Regions from separate parts of the Marinomonas sp. TI.3.20 genome, predicted to be linked through region 2. Evidence: predicted binding sites of a transcription regulator. Region 2 holds the regulator's gene; each other region holds the start of a gene.
The links. Region 2 encodes LexA, which represses DNA repair genes until DNA is damaged. Its sites were predicted from a motif close to TACTGTNTANNTANACAGTA; they were not measured.
Positions count from the first base shown of each region.

Region 1 (3,259 bases), on a different contig from region 2:
TAAATACGTTTCTTGCTGAGCGATTAAGTCGTGAGCCATGACAATCTGGGCACGACTGAGTACTAATGTATTGAGACAAGTCTTCTCTAACACTGTCAGACTCGGTCTCATGATAGCGACGCTGAAGGTTCGGTAATACACCCTCAAAGACATGAGATCGAATCATTTTGTCACCGCGTTCATTGATGTAAACAAAATCTATTTTATCTTTGCCTGAGCCTTTTAGAATTTTATTTTGAAATTCTATTGGAATGTCTTTAAATTTAGCTTCTACATCAAAGCCATAGTGCTTTGCTAATGCTGTCAATTGCTGGTAGTAAAAAATACTGCGTCGTCCCCAGCCGCGAATGGCGCCTTCAGCAAGGGTTAATGTGCCGTCTTGAATGATGCGATCTGGATCAAATAGTTGATGAGTGCCTAAGCCGTCACAGGTTTGGCATGCTCCATTCGGGTTATTAAATGAGAATAAACGAGGCTCAAGCTCCGTTAAGCTGTAGCCACAAACAGGGCAAGCAAATTTACTTGAGAAAATGTGAATGTCCTTGTCGTCGTCCATATTGAGGACTTTAGCGATGCCGTCTGACAGAGCCAGACAGGTTTCAAAGGACTCAGCTAGACGTAATTTAAGGTCACTACGAACTTTAAATCGATCAATGACAACTTCGATAGTATGTTTCTTATTCTTTTCTAAAGCTGGAACATCGTCTAAATCGACAACGATTCCATCAATGCGTGCGCGAATAAATCCCTTAGATAACAAGTCACTAAGAATATGAAGGTGCTCACCTTTGCGATCCTTTACGATCGGTGCGAGCAACATCATTTTAGTTTCCTCAGGTAGGGAGATTATCTTGTCAACCATTTGTGATATGGTCTGCGCTTCAAGAGGTTCTCCATGATCAGGACAGCGTGGTTGACCTGCTCGTGCAAATAAGAGGCGGAGGTAATCATAAATCTCTGTGATAGTTCCGACTGTTGAGCGCGGGTTATGTGATGTAGATTTCTGTTCAATAGATATGGCTGGGGAAAGTCCTTCGATATGATCTATATCTGGCTTTTCCATCATGGATAAAAATTGACGAGCATATGTCGAAAGGGATTCTACATAGCGTCGTTGGCCTTCTGCATATAGTGTATCGAAGGCGAGAGAAGATTTACCCGAACCTGACAGTCCTGTGATCACCACTAGTTTGTCTCTGGGGATGTCTAAGTCCACATTCTTAAGATTGTGGGTGCGAGCTCCGCGTATGGTGATGGTATCCATGAGTCTCCAAATAGTTTTTTAGCTACAGAAATTAACATCGTTATTGTTGGTGGAATAACTGTCTATTTTTACAGTACTTGAAATAGAGCTTCAACGATATTTTAGGTAAAATAGGCATCTTTCTTTTTTAAACCCTAAGTTGAGTGGTTGTAATCTCCTTATGGATGTACTCGAACGTCGTTCTGTTCTCGCACTAGCATCAGTGTATTTATTTAGAATGCTAGGTCTTTTCCTTATTATGCCGGTTATTAGTGTAGCCGCCGATGGCTTAACAGGGTCGGATGCTGCCTTAATTGGTACCGCAATTGGTATCTACGGTTTCACTCAAGCTTGTCTACAAATTCCGATGGGAATGTGGTCGGATCGTATCGGTCGTAAGCGTGTGATTGTTATTGGCTTATTATTGTTTGCTTTGGGGAGTTTGATTTGCGCCAACGCGACCGATATTAGTGTTCTCATTATCGGTCGAGCCGTGCAGGGCGCTGGCGCCATTGCCAGTACATTAATGGCGTTGCTGAGCGATGTCACTCGGGAGCAAAACCGAACTAAGGCAATGGCCACCGTTGGTATCAGTATCGGTGCCTCTTTCATGCTGTCGTTGGTATTGGGCCCCTGGATATTCGATCTTATTGGTTTGTCAGGACTGTTTTACTTATCCTTCGGTTTTTCTTTCCTAGGTATCGCGTTAGTGCTCTTCATGGTGCCAAATGTGGTTCAGCATACTTTCCGTCGAGATACGACGCCCAGTGCTATCGCCTTAGGAAAAGTACTTAAAGATAGTAAGTTGCGCTTTTTAAATATTAGCGTCTTGTTACTGCATTCAAGTCTCACGGCATTATTTGTCACTGTGCCTCACTTACTAATCACTCGATTCGGCCTTCCTTTGGCTCATCATAGTTGGTTGTATCTGGCGATCATGGGTTTTGCTTTTGTTGGTATGGTACCATTGGTAATAATTGCCGAAGCTAAAGGTAAAATGAAAGAAGTGGTGTTCGGTGTTGTTGTATTGTTGGGCTTTAGTACTTTGTTGTTGCAATGGGCTCCCTATTTATGGGCTTTTGGACTTCTTCTATGGGCTTATTTCGTCGGTTTTAATACTTTAGAAGCAACATTACCTTCTTTAATTAGTAAGTTAGCCCCAGTTGGTTATCGTGGAACTGCTATGGGGGTTTTTTCTACCCATCAGTTTTTAGGTTCCTTTATCGGAGGCGTTGGTGGTGGTTGGCTATTACAGTACTCTTCCAGCAACAGTTTATTTCTTGTCGTCGGATTAGTATTGCTGTTGTGGTCGATAGTTTGCTTATACCAGCCTACAATACAACAACTGAGCAGCATGGCATTTAGCCTACCAGAAGGCGATGATGCGGCTATAAAACTGTTTGCAGACCAGCTTTCCCATGTGGAAGGCGTGGAAGATATGCAGATTTTCATAGATGAGCGCACAGCTTATCTTAAAGTAGACAAAAAAATACTCGATAAAGAGACATTGCAGCGCCTTGCGCCGCAAGTAAACCTTTAAAGATGATAATGAATTATTTAGTTGGAGAGCGTCATGGCACGTGGAATTAACAAGGTTATCTTAATTGGTAACGCTGGCAATGATGCCGAAGTGCGTTTTATGCCATCGGGTGCAGCGGTTGCAAACGTTAACATAGCAACATCAGAAAGCTGGCGCGATAAGCAAACTGGACAAATGCAAGAACGTACTGAATGGCACCGGGTTGCCTTTATGGACCGCGGTAATTTCCGCTTAGGTCAGATTGCGGGTGACTTTATCAAAAAAGGCTCAAAAGTTTACGTAGAAGGTTCTTTACGTACGCGTGAGTGGGAAAAAGACGGCATCAAACGCTACACAACAGAAATCGTAGCAAACGAAATGCAGTTACTTGATGGCCGTGGTGATAACAGCAATGGCGGCCAGCAAGGCGGTTATGATTCAGGTTCGCAAGGTGGTTATAGTAACAACCAAGCGCCTCAGCAAGGCGGTTACAACCA
Region 1 is NZ_JBAKAS010000019.1:25,149-28,407, reverse strand. Features, by position in the region: gene uvrA (excinuclease ABC subunit UvrA) at 1-1,264, opposite strand, end outside; gene V6259_RS16380 (MFS transporter) at 1,425-2,783, shown strand; gene ssb (single-stranded DNA-binding protein) at 2,817-3,259, shown strand, end outside.
Region 1: a site for LexA is predicted at 1,321-1,340, ahead of uvrA (excinuclease ABC subunit UvrA). Genes of this name have one in related genera too.

Region 2 (3,259 bases):
AAAGCGCTGATCAATAAGCGACGTTGTGATATTTGTGGTTCTGCCATGGACAGTTATTTGATGGATGAACACCGTAAGTTACACGTGTGTGGTAACAATCCAACATGTTCTGGTTATGCGGTGGAAGAGGGTACATTTAAGATCAAAGGGTACGATGGTCCTGTACTTGAGTGTGATAAATGTGGCTCAGAAATGCAGCTTAAGACAGGCCGTTTCGGCAAATATTTTGGTTGTACCAGCGACGATTGTAAAAATACTCGCAAGCTTTTGAAGAGCGGGGAAGCGGCGCCACCTAAGATGGACCCAGTTCCGATGCCTGACCTAGCTTGTTTAAAAGTAGAAGATCATTACGTTTTACGTGATGGTGCAACGGGTTTGTTTTTAGCGGCTAGTCAGTTTCCGCGTAAGCGAGAAACTCGAGCACCGCTGGTGAAAGAATTGCTTCCTTACATGGAGCAGATCGATCCTAAATATCACTTTTTCTCTAATGCTCCAGTTATGGATAACGAAGGTCGTCCGACCATTATTCGTTACAGTCGTAAGACGAAAGAGCAGTATGTGATGACTGAAGAAGAAGGTAAGCCAACGGGTTGGAAAGCCTATTATGTTGGTAAGCAATGGGTCGTTGAAGAAGGTAAGAAAAAGAAATGAGTGCTGCAACTCCAGCGAGTTTAACCAATCAAAAGTTGGATTCAGCACGCCGTTTTCTTCGACAAAGTCAAGAAGATGCAGGTTCTTGGCTTGGCGCAAGTTTGGAAGGGGCCGCAATCTTTCATTTGCGCAGTGCGTTGAATGGATTGCTACAGGAGGTTGGTTTGGCTTACCAACTAACCTCTGGTTTGCAACTTGACGGTTTGTTGAAAGAAGCTAAAGATAAAGATGTTGTCGTGCCGGTATTAGTCGAACTGCATGACTTATCTTTGCAATCTGGTTCTTGGCTAAATCAATTAGAGCAAGCTTATTTGGTTCAATTTGAATGCCGCTCTTCCATGTTTGTTAAAGCCAATGAAGCAAACTTGATTGGTCGTGGCGGCGATGACGGTGCATCGGTTAATGTGTTTTTATCTAAGCTAACGGAGTTGGTGTTGCGTTTTAGAGAAGAATCCTCAGAGTATTAAATATGAAAGAATCCTATCTAGAAATTATTGAGCTGGACAATGGCGATATTGTATTGCGTCCAGCTGGCGAAGAGGGCGAGAATGCAGAGCCCTTGGCAACATTAACAATTTCTGATGATACTAAGTCTTATCTTAAAGAACGTTATTTTGAACTGGCAAAATGCATGTTTCATGCAGGGATTGATTTTGTTTATTCGGAAGAAGAAACGTTTGGTGATGACATGGAGTATCCAGAAGATATGGATGTAAGGCCTAAAATATTGCATTAAAAAAGGCGAAGCATTTGCTTCGCCTTTTGGCTTTTCGGCTGAAGGTTCTGATTTAAATAGTTTGGCGTATGACGCCTACTGAAAGTCCTTCAATAGCAAACTCTTCGCTTTCTAAATCTACAATGATATCGTCAAAGTCTTCATTTTCCGGTACTAAGCGAATTAAGCTGCCTTTTTGGAAAAATCGTTTAACAGTGACTTCTTCGCCTATTCGAGCAACAACAATTTGGCCGTCACGAACAGTTGTCGTCTTATGAACAGCAAGTAGGTCTCCTTCCATGATGCCTATGTTCTTCATGCTAGTGCCAGAGACGGAAAGAAGGTAATCCGCCTTAGGTGAAAACATCGCGGCTGGAACATTAACATGAGACGCGACATTTTCTTGGGCCAAAATTGGAAACCCAGCAGCGACCTTGCCAATAACGGGTAATCCGGCATCCGCTTTTTCTGCTAAAGCAGGGTCTTCAAGCAGGCGAATGCCACGGGATGCGCCGGAAAGCATTTCTATGGCCCCTTTTTTAGCGAGGGCTTTTAGATGTTCTTCAGCGGCATTGGGAGATTTGAACCCTAGGCGATGGGCTATTTCTGCACGAGTTGGAGGAAAACCTGTTTCGCTAATAAATTCACGAATGGTTTCTAGTACGTCAGATTGTCTGTTGGTTAATTTAATCATAGCGTCATCTGGTTGTTTATACAGTAACTGTTATTATATACAGCATTATTCAAGATACTCAATAAATTAAATGCTTTCAGATGAACTAAAAACACAAATTCACCTTGCTTACCGAGCCTCGCTGGAAGCAAAGTCCCATAAACCTAGAGTTGGTCAGCGTCAGATGATCGGCACAATCGCCCGTACTTTGGGAAATATAAAGCAAGGGAGCGAAGGTGAGCGGTTAGACGAAAAGCATGTGGCCGTTGTTGAGGCGGGGACGGGGACGGGTAAAACACTGTCTTATTGTCTGGCTGCGATTCCAATTGCAAAAGCGCGTGGCTTAAAGTTGATTATTTCAACGGCAACCGTAGCCTTGCAAGAACAAATTCTCCATAAAGAATTGCCTGATCTGTTAGAGCATACCGAATTAAGTTTCAAATATACCTTAGCAAAAGGGCGTGGGCGTTATCTTTGTTTGAATAACTTGGAAGGTTTTCTGAGTTCTGAAGAGCAAGGTATAGAGGATATGTTTGCTGGGTTGTTTGAACAACATCTTCAATCTGATGATATTAACACCGCGCTTTATCAAGAGATGGATGTTGCTTTATCTAAGGGTGAGTGGGACGGCGACAAGGATAATTGGTCTGGCATTATTAGGGATCAAGATTGGCGCCGCTTGACTACGGATCATCAGCAGTGCACTAACCGCAACTGTGCTAATTACTCTGCGTGCCCGTTTTTTAAAGCGCGCGGTGAAATTGAAGACGCGGATGTGATTGTTGCCAACCACGATTTAGTGCTTGCTGATTTATCGCTTGGTGGTGGGGCAATTTTAACGCCGCCGAAAGAAACTATTTATGTTTTCGACGAGGGGCATCATTTGCCTGATAAGGCAATCGGCCATTTCCGTCACGAGGTTCGTTTGCAACAAAGTATTACCTGGTTGCGACAGCTCGAAAAAAATCTAGTGAACTTAAAGCAAGAGTTGACCGATGACGTTAGCTTAACAGGGCAGTTGTTGCTTAAAATTCCTCAACAGATTCAAAGTATTGTCAATTTCATCCAGTACGCACAGCAAGGTTTAGCGCCTTATATTCAAGGCTTGGGCTTGGATCAAGAGAATAATCAGCATCGTTTTGAGTTTGGTGTTATTCCTGATGAGTTACGGCAGCTAGCCTATAGTTTGCAGACCTCCTATCAGAAGCTTTTCAATAATA
Region 2 is NZ_JBAKAS010000020.1:17,400-20,658, reverse strand. Features, by position in the region: gene topA (type I DNA topoisomerase) at 1-651, shown strand, start outside; gene V6259_RS16760 (DUF6586 family protein) at 648-1,118, shown strand; gene V6259_RS16755 (hypothetical protein) at 1,121-1,387, shown strand; gene lexA (transcriptional repressor LexA) at 1,440-2,060, opposite strand; gene dinG (ATP-dependent DNA helicase DinG) at 2,131-3,259, shown strand, end outside.

Region 3 (3,259 bases), on a different contig from region 2:
TCCACACTCAACATATCCAACGCTCGTTGAGCAATCTTTTGGGTTACCAGTGCTTCACCACTTACCTGCGCTACATCACGCACTCGGCGTAATAATCTGTTCGCTATTCTGGGGGTTCCTCGGGATCGCCTGGCCACTTCAAAGCTGCCAGATTGATCAAGTTCCATCCCCATCTTTCCTGCTGAACGCGCGACAATCGTCGTTAACGATTCAACATCATAAAACTCTAAACGCTGCACGATACCAAAGCGATCTCTAAGCGGTGATGTTAACAAACCCGCTCGAGTTGTTGCTCCGACAAGTGTAAAAGGAGGGAGTTCAATTTTAATCGAACGCGCCGCCGGCCCTTCACCAATCATAATATCCAGCTGATAATCTTCCATGGCTGGATACAGGATTTCCTCAATGGCTGGGCTTAATCGATGAATTTCATCAATAAAAAGCACATCCCCTTCGTTTAGATTGGTTAATAATGCCGCTAAGTCTCCCGCTCTTTCAAGTACCGGCCCCGACGTTGTTTTTACGTCCGCCTCCATTTCATTGCCAATAATATGAGCCAATGTGGTTTTACCCAAACCTGGCGGCCCAAATATCAGAGTATGATCAAGCGGTTCATTTCGTTGTCTAGCAGCTTGGATGAATATTTCCATTTGCTCTCTGACAACCGGCTGCCCTATATATTCTGCTAATGCTTGAGGGCGAATAGCACGATCTACTTGCCTGTCGCTGCCTTTTATCTCAGCCGTTATAATTCGATCCTGCTCAATCATACATTAATTCCTTAGCATACCTTTAAGTGCGGCTCTAATGACATCTTCACTGCTAGCGGCGTCCATAGGAACACCAGCAATAGCACGAGCGGCTTCTTGAGGCTTATAGCCAAGAGAAATAAGCGCTGCCTCAGCTTCCTGCCTAGGATCTGTCTGGACTTGACGCAATACGGCTGGCGTAGAAAACAAGTCGGTTTTCGCCGCCTGTCCGAGCTTATCTCGTAATTCGATAATAAGTCGTTCTGCCGTTTTCTTACCAACACCAGGGATTTTTGTTAAGGCAGATACATCTGACTCTTGTACATTCGAAACCAACTCTTCCGCAGACATGCTTGATAAGACAGCCAAGGCCATTTTAGGACCAATGCCGTTGACTTTAATCAGCACACGAAACAAGGCACGCTCATTTTTATCAATAAACCCATAAAGTGTTTGGGCGTCTTCTTTTACTAGAAAGTGAGTATATAAAGTCACCATGTCACCCACTTGCGGCAGGTCATAAATAGTCGTCATAGAGGCACTGATTTCATAGCCTATGCCGTTCACATCAACCAAAAGCTCTGGTGGTGTTTTTTCTACCAAGGTACCGACAATTCGTCCGATCAAAGTGCTTTCCTTACATCTTGTTCAGTCCAACGTTTAGAAGTGCGCCCTGCTCGTTTACCGACGCCATATTCCAAGCCGCCAGAGGTGCGAGTGTTAGCATGACACAAAGCAATCGCGAGCGCATCTGCCGCATCTGCCTGAGGCTTCGCGGATAATTTCAGAAGTAACTGAACCATGAGCTGAACTTGTTCTTTGTCTGCATTGCCGTTGCCCACGACGGACTGTTTCACTCGTCGAGCCGCATACTCATGCACAAACAGTTCTCGCAATGAAGCGGCAACAATGGCCGCACCTCGTGCTTGCCCAAGCTTCAATGCTGAGTTCGCATTTTTAGCTAAAAACACTTCTTCGATGGCGAATTCCTGGGGATTATATTCTTCCAGCAAAGACGACACATTATTAAAGATATGTTTTAGCCTTACCGACAGCGCTTCATCCGGTAATCTAATGCAACCACTATTGACATAAATGGATTTGCCATTTGAAACATCAATGATTCCAAAACCTGTAATTCGAGAGCCTGGATCAATCGCTAATATTCTCGTGACAGTCATTGAGTTCCCGTATTCTTTATCATTACTGTATATTCCAACAGTCCTTTCATAAGTATGCAATGTAAATGTATAAAAAAGGCCGCAAATAAGCGGCCTTTTACATTTTTCTTGCAATCCTTTAACACAACTTACTGTTTTAAAATAAGTTTAAAGGTCAAATGTTACTATTCTGTAACAGGCTTTCTAACGCGGATGTGCAGCTCTTTCAACTGCTTTTCGCTTACTTCACCTGGCGCTTGAGTCAACAAACAAGTTGCACTTTGCGTTTTAGGGAAGGCAATTACGTCACGGATAGAAGCCGAGCCCGTCATCAACATAACAAGACGATCCAGACCAAATGCTAAACCACCATGTGGTGGCGCACCGAATTTCAATGCGTCTAACAAGAAGCCGAATTTCTCTTCTTGTTCTTCTTCGCTGATATTAAGCAATTCAAACACGGTTTCTTGCATAGAAGACTGGTGAATACGGATCGAACCACCACCCAATTCAGTGCCGTTTAGAACCATGTCATACGCTTGAGACAAGGCATTAAGCGGATCTGCTTTTAGGTCTTCTGCAGAGCAAGAAGGCGCGGTGAAAGGATGGTGAATGGCAGTAATGCCGCCGTCCGATGTTTCTTCAAACATTGGGAAGTCAACTACCCATAAAGGTGCCCACTCGCAAGTGTACAAATCAAGGTCTTCACCCAATTTGCAGCGCAATGCGCCCAACGCTTCGTTAACTATTTTCGCAGAGTCAGAGCCAAAGAAGATCAAGTCGCCATCTTGTGCATCAAGACGAGTCATCAACTCTTGGCGCACTTCCATCGGCAAGAACTTAACGATTGGAGACTGTAGGCCTTCTTCAAGGTTAGATTTGTCGTTTACCTTGATGTATGCCAAGCCTTTGGCGCCGTAAATACCAACAAATTTAGTGTATTCGTCGATTTGCTTACGAGTCAGTGAATTACCGCCCGGTACTTTCAAGGCAGCAACACGACCTTTAGGATCTTTTGCTGGGCCAGAGAAGACTTTAAAGTCCACATCAGCCATCAAGTCAGACACAGTGACAATCGTCAATGGAATACGTAGATCAGGCTTGTCGCTGCCGTAAGTTTCCATTGCTTCAGAGTAAGGCATACGAGGGAATGTACCCAAATCAACGCTCATTAGCTCTTTAAACAAGCTAGTGATCATCTCTTCTGTCATGCCCATGATTTGTTCTTCGCTCATGAAGGACGTTTCGATGTCTACTTGAGTAAACTCAGGTTGACGATCGGCACGTAAATCTTCGTCACGGAAACATTTTGCAATTTGGTAGTAACGGTCGAATCCAGACACCATCAAC
Region 3 is NZ_JBAKAS010000006.1:70,407-73,665, reverse strand. Features, by position in the region: gene ruvB (Holliday junction branch migration DNA helicase RuvB) at 1-770, opposite strand, end outside; gene ruvA (Holliday junction branch migration protein RuvA) at 774-1,376, opposite strand; gene ruvC (crossover junction endodeoxyribonuclease RuvC) at 1,373-1,930, opposite strand; gene aspS (aspartate--tRNA ligase) at 2,095-3,259, opposite strand, start outside.
Region 3: a site for LexA is predicted at 1,954-1,973, ahead of ruvC (crossover junction endodeoxyribonuclease RuvC). Genes of this name have one in related genera too.